One region of the Paenibacillus sp. FSL K6-1230 genome, then DNA from elsewhere that is predicted to be linked to it. Evidence: predicted binding sites of a transcription regulator. Region 1 holds the regulator's gene; each other region holds the start of a gene.
What was found. The regulator Rex, encoded in region 1, represses fermentation and respiration genes when NADH is low (regulators of the CRP and FNR family bind a similar motif). The targets are predictions, from matches to a motif close to TTGTGAAATATTTCACAA.

Region 1 (3,289 bases):
TGGCACTCGCAGAATAGACTGCATGCGAGATGAGATCCGTACGAGGCAGGAAATGTGGCTGATCCATGTCCAGCGCAATAAAGTCTGCCTTGTTGCCCGCTGCCAAGACTCCTACTTCCTTCAGCCCAATCGAAACTGCACCGTACTCTGTCGTCATCCGCAACGCCTCAGCTGCCGGTACGGCTGTAGGATCGCCAGACACACCTTTATGAATAAGCGCAGCCAGACGCATTTCCTCGAACATATCCAGATTGTTATTGCTGGCTGGTCCGTCCGTGCCCAAGGACACCTTGACGCCTGCACGAAGTAGATCTGGCACTCTGGCTACACCGCTTGCCAGCTTCAGGTTGCTGCCTGGATTGTGAGACACACCCACGTCATACTGTGCAAGCACCTGAACCTCCTCGTCGTTCAAATGAACAGCATGGGCGACCAGCGATGGTCTGGAGAAGAAACCAAGCTTCTGAAGATGCTCTACTGGACGTGCACCATACTCTCTTACATTCTGCTCTACTTCTGCGAGCGTCTCTGACATGTGTGTGTGGAGCGGAAGGTTCAGATCATGAGCAGCCTGAACGAACTGCTCGATGAAGGCTGGTGGACATGTATAAGGAGAGTGCGGAGACATCATCGTTGTAATGCGTCCGTCCGCCTTGCCATGCCAATTTTTTGCAAAAGCAACCGCTTCATTAAGCTTCATCCGCTGCTCTTCCTCTGAACATAGACCGATGGCTCCACGCATCAGACAGGCACGAATACCGGACTGCTCAGCGACTTTGGCGACCTCATCCATGTGATCATACATGTCCAGGAATGTCGTCGTACCTCCCTTAAGCATCTCAAGCACCGACAGGGAGGTACCCCAATATACATCCGTAGAGGTGAATTTCCCCTCCATGGGCCACATTTTTTCCTGCAGCCATTGTTGTAGCACCATATCATCTCCATAACCACGCAGCAACGACATAGCCGCATGACCATGTGTATTCACAAGTCCAGGAAGGAACAGCAGGCCTTTGCCATCGACAACAGGAGTATTCTCTTCTCCATCGGGGATGGTCGGTCCGATATATGTAATTCGGCTATCCTCTATAATCATACAGCCTTCAATGACACCAGCATCTTGCCCGTTCACTGCAAAATGTCCGTTTTTGATCATCCATTTATTGCTTGTCATGTTCCTTCTCTTCCTTTCCATCCTCCAAATAATAAGCCAGGCTCAGCAAATCTGTCGTAAAATCTGTCGCGTGAATACGAATGTGCCGTGGAGCCTTGAGGATCGTAGGCGCAAAGTTCAGGATAGCTTCGATGCCGCTGTCAATCATCAGATCAGCAACACGTTGTGCTTCAAAATCCGGCACAGTAATAATCCCGATTCGGATATTTAGCCGCTCAACCGTCTCCTTCAGCTCTTCCATAGGCTGTACCTGCAGCGTGTTAATCTTCGTTCCAACCTTGGTAGGTAGAGCATCGAATACGGCTACAATCTTCATATTGTCCTTCAGATATGCATTATAGTTGGACAACGCTTGCCCGAGATTACCTGCCCCAACCAAAGCTACGTTAATCTGCTGATCGATTTTGAGTATATGACGAATAATCTCAATCAGATAGGTGACATCATAGCCAATGCCCTTTCGTCCAAAGTCACCAAAATACGCAAGATCCTTGCGGATCTGGGCCGGATTCAGATCCAGCTTCTGGCCCAGTTCCTGCGAGGACACCGTAGAGATTTCACGCTTTTGCAGCTCATTCAAATATCTTAGGTAAACAGGGAGCCTACGAACGACGGCTTCCGAGATTTTATCCGATTTCATACTTGCTCCTCCTAGTCACAACGGTCTGTATAACTTTACATTCTAATTTGAACAAAATTTATCCTTGTACCGGCTCATGAAGCCAATCCGCGATTCGCGGAACCATCTGCGTAGTTGGCATATGCTCCATCTTGGGTCCTGGAAGTGAATACAGGAAATGCTTCCCGTAATATGACTCCAGCACTCGCGTATCATAGAGAATGACCACGCCACGATCCTGTCCTGTTCTGACCAGACGACCAAAGCCCTGCTTGAACCGTATGACAGCCTGCGGCACGGATAGCTGCATGAATGGATTCTTGTTCTGCTGACGCAGCAGCTCACTCTTGGCCTCCAATAACGGCTGATTGGGCGGCTGGAATGGCAGACGAACGATGGCAAGGCAGGTCAGTGCATCCCCAGGAATATCGACCCCTTCCCAGAAGCTGCTTGTACCTAGCAATACGGCCGACTTGGCCTCCTGAAATCTGCGAGTTAACCTCGAACGACTTCCACTGTCTACACCCTGACCGAGCACCGTAATGTCACTGGCTGCCAGCGATTCTTTGAGCGGCTCATGCACCTGCCGAAGCATACGATAGGAAGTGAACAGCACAAGCATTCTTCCTTTGGTTGCCTGAGCTGCCTTACTCAGGGACTGCACCAGCGTACTTACGAACAACTCATCACCGATGCTACCCTTGACACTTGGAAAATCCCGTGGGATGACGAGAAGTGCCTGCTCTCTGTAATTGAAAGGAGATGGCAGCATCGACGTAAGAAGCCTGCCGGTGTCAGCCGCTTCCTGTAGCCCTAATTGGTCTATCATGTACTGAAAGGATTTGTCGACCGAGAGTGTCGCAGAAGTTAATACCACACTGCTCTTCTTATCAAAAAACATCTCCTTCAGCTGACGACTGACATCCACCGGAACTGCATAAAATTGCAGGGATTTACTGCGGAACTGACCGCTTGCCTCCAGCCAGTATACCGTAGTCTCATCCTCCATTTTCATGAAGAAGCGTAGATTCTCACGGAAGCCAGCCAGATCCTTGAACAGTCCCTTCAGATCAATCATGAGGCTCTCTGTGCCGAAATCCTCCAGCTCATCCTCCACTTCCTGTAGTAGCCTGTCTCCTTGACGAATGAGCTCGCCGAGGATCAAATAGATCTGCTGCTCCAGTGCCCCAGCATCTGACCAGCCCTTGGGCTTGTCAGATGGCTTCAGGCGTGACGAGAATTGCCCACTCTCTCCCGGCGAGGCATCCGAGCGCTCAGGCAGCATTGCGAATAGCATCTCGCTCAGCTTATCCCATGCTTCCTTCGCCTCCACAGCCTCACCATACATGCTGTCAATCGTGGAAGACCAGCCAGTGGCCTGTTCCATACCGGATTGATTCAGCATTTGCCGTAGCGCTGGCAATTGACCTGTCTTACTATCCTTGAATAGTCGGGTCAACGGATGAATAAATGTGAAATATTTCATATGAAGT
Region 2 (3,289 bases), 1.2 Mb from region 1:
AGCGTGTCAAATGAGTAACAACCACTTCGGAAGTGAAGTGGTTGTTTGTGTCTGCTGGGAAAGAATATTCGCTTTATTGGGGTAAACATGTTATTCCTGAATAGAGGTGACGATGCCATCATCCAAGTAAATGAAACGGTAGCCAGAGTAATTCGAATAAACCCATTGCTCGCTCACACCGAAGCTAGTCGTCGTCCTATTGATGTCTGAAGGCTCTCCCCAACTGGATTCTCGTACTTCCGGAGCGGTCATGCCGATGGCAGGAGCCAGCAATTTTTTGGCGGTGGGAAGCGTGGTTGAGGAGCTTAATTTATTAAAAACGGTTAAGTCTGTCTCTCCGTCAACCGTTCTGTATTGATGTAAACTCCCATTTTTAATGACAAATGTTGAGGCAGCATTATTTTTTACAGTATTCCCCTCAATGATAACCTTCCAATCATACACATGTTGCTTGTATGTGCCTGGCCAGGTGACAGTATATATAGTTAATCCTGAGAATATCACTTGTTGGCCTGAGCCATATTGCCATGTACCTTGGAAAGGCTCTAATAGTCCGATCTCCTTTAAATATTTCTTCGTATCCTTGTAATTGTCATCTCCGATGCTAGTCAACCTAGCTTTGGCTTCGGTCAGGTCCCCTTCTTTGAAAAGTCGGATACCTTCTAAATATTGTGCTTCATGAAGGAGTGTACCAGTGTCCCTATGCTCTTTAATTTCTTGAAGTAAGGGTAGGGCTTTTGCAGAATTATTACCCGAAATCAGATATTTTCCATACTGATATTTAGCTTCGATGAGCTGCTGCTTACTATCTTCATAATCTCCACTTCTTTCAAATGCCTCGATTGCCTTTGCATACTCCGAGTTGTTCAGGGATACAAGCCCCTCTAGATAGTCCATTTGAAGCCTAGCTTCCGGAATATGCTTATAAAGCTCCAAATCAGTGATAATCTCCTTAACCTGCGAATAGTCTTTGTTCTTGATGAGCTGCGTTGCGTACAGATAATTGCTTTTTGCTAATAACACTGCCGAATCCTTATAGTCTCCTAAATCCTTGAACTCCTCTATGGCTTGCTCATAATTACCGCTGCTCATCAGAGATGCGGCATGCGTGTATTTTTGCTGTGAGAGGTATGACGTTACAATACCAGAGATTACGATTAGAGCAGCAGTAGCGACCAAGATCATAGCTATCAGTTTCTTTTTTGATCGAGGGGTCTTACTTGGCACAGCGTGACGATTTGTCCCCTCATTAGACTTTGCTGATTCTTTAGAAGCATTTACGGGCTTGGTATGTGTATCTGAAGGGTGGATCAAATCCTCAGGTGTAGACTCCACCGGTATAACAGATTCAACCTTCACTACATCAGTAATACTCTCCTTTGAACCCACAGGCTCGGGAGGTGCTTTGAGCTCGGGGATTGATATTTCTGCCCCACAATGATGGCAAAAACGACTACTTTTAATGATGGTTTTTCCACAGCTATTACAGAACCTAATCTTCTCCATCCTGACTGTATGTATTAGAAAATTGTGTAATACAAAATAACAGTTCATATATCGGTCTTTTTCTTTATTATTTGAATACTACTTGGATTCGAGCGCAAATCATCCTTCTTTAGTAAATGATTGCTAAAAAAGATAGCATTACATTGCAAGCTTGTCAGCATAGAAAATACACAGAGAAGCTACTAGAGGATATTCGAACAGGCCTCCTTATGTCTAACCTCCGCATGTCCAAGCCTTATATTCTTGTGAAACCGACAGTTTAGTGCAAATTGTGATTTCTAAAAACTTGTGATTGTAATCACAATCGACCTTATCACCGTATGTTAAGTTGTTAGTGAGAAATGTTCTCAACGAATGCAAGCCATCAAGCAATTAATTCAAGTCACAAAAGACAGTCAAAGTTAAACCCTATATCGACTGCCGTAATACGGTAGCTAGCCAGGAGTGATGAGATGGGTCGTACGTTAAGCATGAATGAGCCAATATTGCACCTTGTGGAGCGTTATCCTGAAGTGAAGGACATCATGATGGAACTGGGCTTTCGTGATATCGCCATTCCAGGCATGCTGCAGACGGCAGGTCGTTACATGACCTTGAACAAAGGTATGAGGCTGAAAAAGATGGATGTAGATACGGTTCGGCAAGCCTTTGCCATGCAAGGCTTTGCACTTGAAGAATAGAGGGGCGAGCGAAGATGAGTGAACTGATTAATAATCGTGAAATGATGGGAAAAGAACGGTCGGAGCGTCAGGAGCTGCTGAAGGAGATTATCAAGGAACTGCATGCTGGTAAAAGTGTCGAGGAGGTCAAGGCTCGCTTCGAGGAGGCGGTCGGTGATGTGACGGTGGCGGAGATTTCCGAGCTGGAACACGCCTTGATGACGGAGGAGGGCATTCCTGTATCCGAGGTGCAACGCCTTTGCTCTGTGCATACAGCGATCTTCAAGGGATCGATCCAGGACATTCACCGGTCTGAGAAGCCTGAAGAGCAGCCAGGTCACCCGGTACACACCTTCAAGCTGGAAAATCGCGAAATTGAGAAGCTGGTTAATTTCCAGATTGAGCTGCACAAGGACAAGTTCGCCAGACAGGATAGTGACGAGATCAGATACAAGCTGCTGGAGGATCTCAATCTGCTGCTGGACATCGACAAGCACTATAGCCGCAAGGAGAATCTGCTCTTCCCTTACCTGGAGCGCTACGGAATTTTTGGGCCAACAAAGGTGATGTGGGGAATTGATGACGGCATTCGGGCGATGATCAAGGGTGCCAAAGCGATGCTGACGAACTATACGGGCAATCAACAAGAGGTAGTGGACACGCTGGAGCAAGCGATCCGTGAGGTCAACGAGATGATTTTCAAGGAAGAGAACATCTTGCTCCCGATGGCTCTCGGCAAGCTGACTGAGGATGAATGGGTCAAGATTGCCCATGAAAGCCCGGAAATTGGCTTTTGCCTGACAGCCCCAGAGCAGGAATGGGTTCCTCACAGAGCGGCGGAGCCGGAAGGGTCCCAAGCAGACTCTGACGGTACACACGCACAGACAGCTACGGAGCAAGCTGGCACAGCACAGACTGAAGGTGCGACTCCACAGGGCTTCATCCGCTTTGAGACAGGAATTTTATCCATGCAGCAGCTGGAGCTGATCATGAATCATCTGCCAGTGGATCTAACCTTTATTGATGAGAATGATGTTGTTCGCTACTTCTCTCATGGTAAGGAACGGATCTTCGCCCGTACAAAAGCCGTAATTGGCCGTACAGTGCAAAATTGTCATCCACCA
Region 3 (3,289 bases), 210 kb from region 1:
AACGCACCTTTCTTGTCACGACCATGCATTGGGTTCGCACCAGGTGCGAATGGTTCACCTGCTTTACGACCATCAGGTGTAGTACCAGTCTTCTTGCCATATACCACGTTGGAGGTAATGGTCAATACCGATTGGGTAGGTAATGCATTACGGTATGCTTTATGCTTGCGGATCATGCTCATGAAGGACTCAACAAGCTCTACTGCAATGCTGTCGACGCGATCGTCGTTGTTACCATAGCAAGGGAACTCGCCTTCAATCTCGAAGTCCACTGCGATGCCTTTTTCATTGCGAATCGGTTTTACTTTAGCGAATTTGATAGCGCTCAGGGAGTCAGCGGCTACCGACAGACCTGCGATACCACATGCCATCGTACGCAGAATATCACGGTCGTGCAGCGCCATCTCAATGCGCTCGTAGCTGTACTTGTCGTGCATGTAGTGAATGACGTTCAATGTATTCATGTACAATTTGGCCAGCCATTCCATCATTGGCTTGAAGCGTTTCATAACCTCTTGGTAGTCCAGCACTTCGCCAGTGATTGCAGGGAATTCAGGACCTACCTGAGCACCGGATTTCTCATCCACACCGCCATTGATTGCATACAACAGGGCTTTAGCCAGGTTAGCACGAGCTCCGAAGAATTGCATTTGCTTACCAATCTTCATAGCGGATACGCAGCAAGCGATACCGTAGTCGTCACCATAGATCGGACGCATCAGATCATCATTTTCATATTGAATGGAGCTAGTCTCGATGGATACTTTAGCACAGTATTTCTTGAAGGCTTCAGGCAGCTTCTCGGACCACAGTACAGTGAGGTTCGGCTCAGGTGCAGGTCCCAGATTGTACAGGGTATGCAGGAAGCGGAAGCTGTTCTTCGTTACTCGAGTCTCACCAGTGACGGACATGCCGCCGATGGATTCAGTTACCCACGTTGGGTCACCACTGAACAACTCGTTATAGTCAGGTGTACGCAGGAATTTCACAATACGGAGCTTCATGACGAAATGGTCAACCAGCTCTTGTGCTTGTTCCTCAGTCAGTACACCTTCTGCCAGATCACGCTGAGTGTAGATATCCAAGAAAGAGGATACGCGTCCCAGCGACATTGCTGCACCGTTCTGCTCCTTGATGGCAGCCAGGTAACCGAAGTACACCCATTGGAAAGCTTCCTTGGCGTTCAAGGCTGGCTTGGAGATATCAAGACCATGCTCTGCTGCCATTTGCTTCAATTCATTCAGTGCACGGATTTGCTCGGAGATTTCTTCACGCAGACGGATAACATCCTCTTCCATCGCGTCAACTTCAAGACTCTTCAATTGTCCTTTTTTGTCTTGAACCAAGAAGTCTGTTCCATATAGTGCTACCCGGCGATAGTCACCGATAATCCGGCCACGGCCATAAGCATCTGGAAGACCTGTGATGATCCCAGCCTTACGGGCTGCTCTCATTTCATCTGTATAGGCATCAAATACACCCTGGTTATGAGTTTTGCGAATATGGGTGAATATGTCAACAATGTTTTGTGGTACTTCAAATCCATAAGCTTTACATGCATCGATCATCATCCGAATGCCGCCGAATGGTTGCAGGGAACGCTTGAATGGTGCGTCTGTCTGTACACCGACGATTTGTTCCTTGGCTTGATCAATGTATCCTGGTTTGTGGGAAGTAATGGTAGATGGAGTGTTCACATCCACATCCAGTACGCCGCCGTTAGCCAGTTCCTTCTTCGTCAGATCGGAGATAATATCCCACAAAGCTGTAGTATTTGATGTAGGTCCCACAAGGAATTTCTCATCTTCATGATATGGTGTAATGTTCAGTTCGATAAAGTCATTTACATTGACTTCTCTGGACCATTTACCATTTTTGAAACCGCGCCATCCCGATTGTTGCTCTTGTAATGTTTTCTCAATCACCGACATGTGAATCCCTCCGTTTAGTTGTCTGTTATGACTTCGGGCTTTGAAGGTGTGATACCCGTTGTCAACGATCCCGCCTTCATGTGCCTGTTTTCACATTCCTGGGAAGGTGAATACATGGTTCAATCAGCAACCTTAGTGTGTTCGGTGGGATCTGTCTTACAACTTCATTGTAGATTAATGATACAGTTGAGTATGTGATAAAAATCACAAATATTAAAAATTCCTCCCTTCACTTACGTAACAAGCTCAGCTCCCCTTTGCAGGAGAGCTGAGCCATCTGGTAATGGCTGTATATAACAGCATTACCCTTGTATTATTTATTGAAACGTCCGTAGAAGGCATTCCGGTATACATCCGCTAGTTCCGATACAAGTGGAAGCTTCGGATTCGCTGTTGTACATTGATCCTCAAATGCACGGTCAGCCAGATAATCCACACGGGATTCGAAGTCCTTGGCATCGAAGCCAAGCTGCTGGAACGACTCCTCGATTCCAAGCGTCTTGTTCAATTTGCGGATCGCATCAATCAGGCTATCTACGCCTTCCTCTGTCGTGCGTGCAGGCAGTCCCAGAATGCGAGCGATCTCTGCATAACGCTCATCCGCTACGAAGCTTGAATATTTCGGGAAGGAAGCGAACTTGGTCGGCTTCTTCGCGTTGTAGCGGATGACGTGCGGCATCAGGATTGCGTTGGTACGTCCATGCGCAGTGTGATATTGACCGCCCCATTTGTGCGCCAAGCTATGGTTAATACCCAGGAAAGCATTGGCGAACGCCATACCTGCCAGTGTGGAAGCATTGTGCATCTTCTCTCTAGCGAGCTTGTCGCCAGTCAGAGCGGATTGCTCCAGGTATTGGAACACCAGTTGGATCGCTTTGATTGCCAGACCATCGGTGTAGTCGCTTGCCATGACAGACACATAAGCCTCAATCGCATGTGTCAGAACGTCCATACCTGTATCAGCAACAGCTGTCTTCGGCAGAGAGTATACGAATACCGGATCAATGATCGCTACATCTGGAGTCAGCTCATAGTCTGCGAGCGGATACTTGGTGTTGCCCTGCTCCTTGTCAGTGATGACCGCGAACGATGTTACCTCCGAACCTGTTCCCGATGTTGTAGGGATTGCTACGAACTTGGCTTTTTGGCCCAGACGCGGATATTTGTAGATCCGTTTGCGGATATCCATGAATTTTTGCTTCAGGTTATGGAAGTCAGTATCTGGATATTCATAGAATAGCCACATGCCCTTCGCGGCATCCATTGGCGAACCGCCACCGAGTGCGATGATACAGTCAGGCTGGAAGCGATTCATCATATCTGTTCCACGCTTCACAGTCGTTGTCGATGGATCTGGC

Region 2: the regulator Rex is predicted to act here: its motif matches at 1,793-1,810, upstream of MKX74_RS21125 (DUF1858 domain-containing protein).
Region 3: the regulator Rex is predicted to act here: its motif matches at 2,124-2,141, upstream of pflB (formate C-acetyltransferase).

What each region holds. Positions count from the first base shown of each region.
Region 1 covers NZ_JBBOCK010000001.1:3,549,867-3,553,155, forward strand. The annotation lists gene MKX74_RS15530 (amidohydrolase) at 1-1,177, opposite strand, end outside; gene MKX74_RS15535 (redox-sensing transcriptional repressor Rex) at 1,164-1,817, opposite strand; gene dinG (ATP-dependent DNA helicase DinG) at 1,876-3,289, opposite strand, start outside.
Region 2 covers NZ_JBBOCK010000001.1:4,798,493-4,801,781, reverse strand. The annotation lists gene MKX74_RS21130 (zinc-ribbon domain-containing protein) at 91-1,506, opposite strand; gene MKX74_RS21125 (DUF1858 domain-containing protein) at 1,959-2,186, shown strand; gene MKX74_RS21120 (DUF438 domain-containing protein) at 2,201-3,289, shown strand, end outside.
Region 3 covers NZ_JBBOCK010000001.1:3,757,369-3,760,657, forward strand. The annotation lists gene pflB (formate C-acetyltransferase) at 1-1,931, opposite strand, end outside; gene adhE (bifunctional acetaldehyde-CoA/alcohol dehydrogenase) at 2,245-3,289, opposite strand, start outside.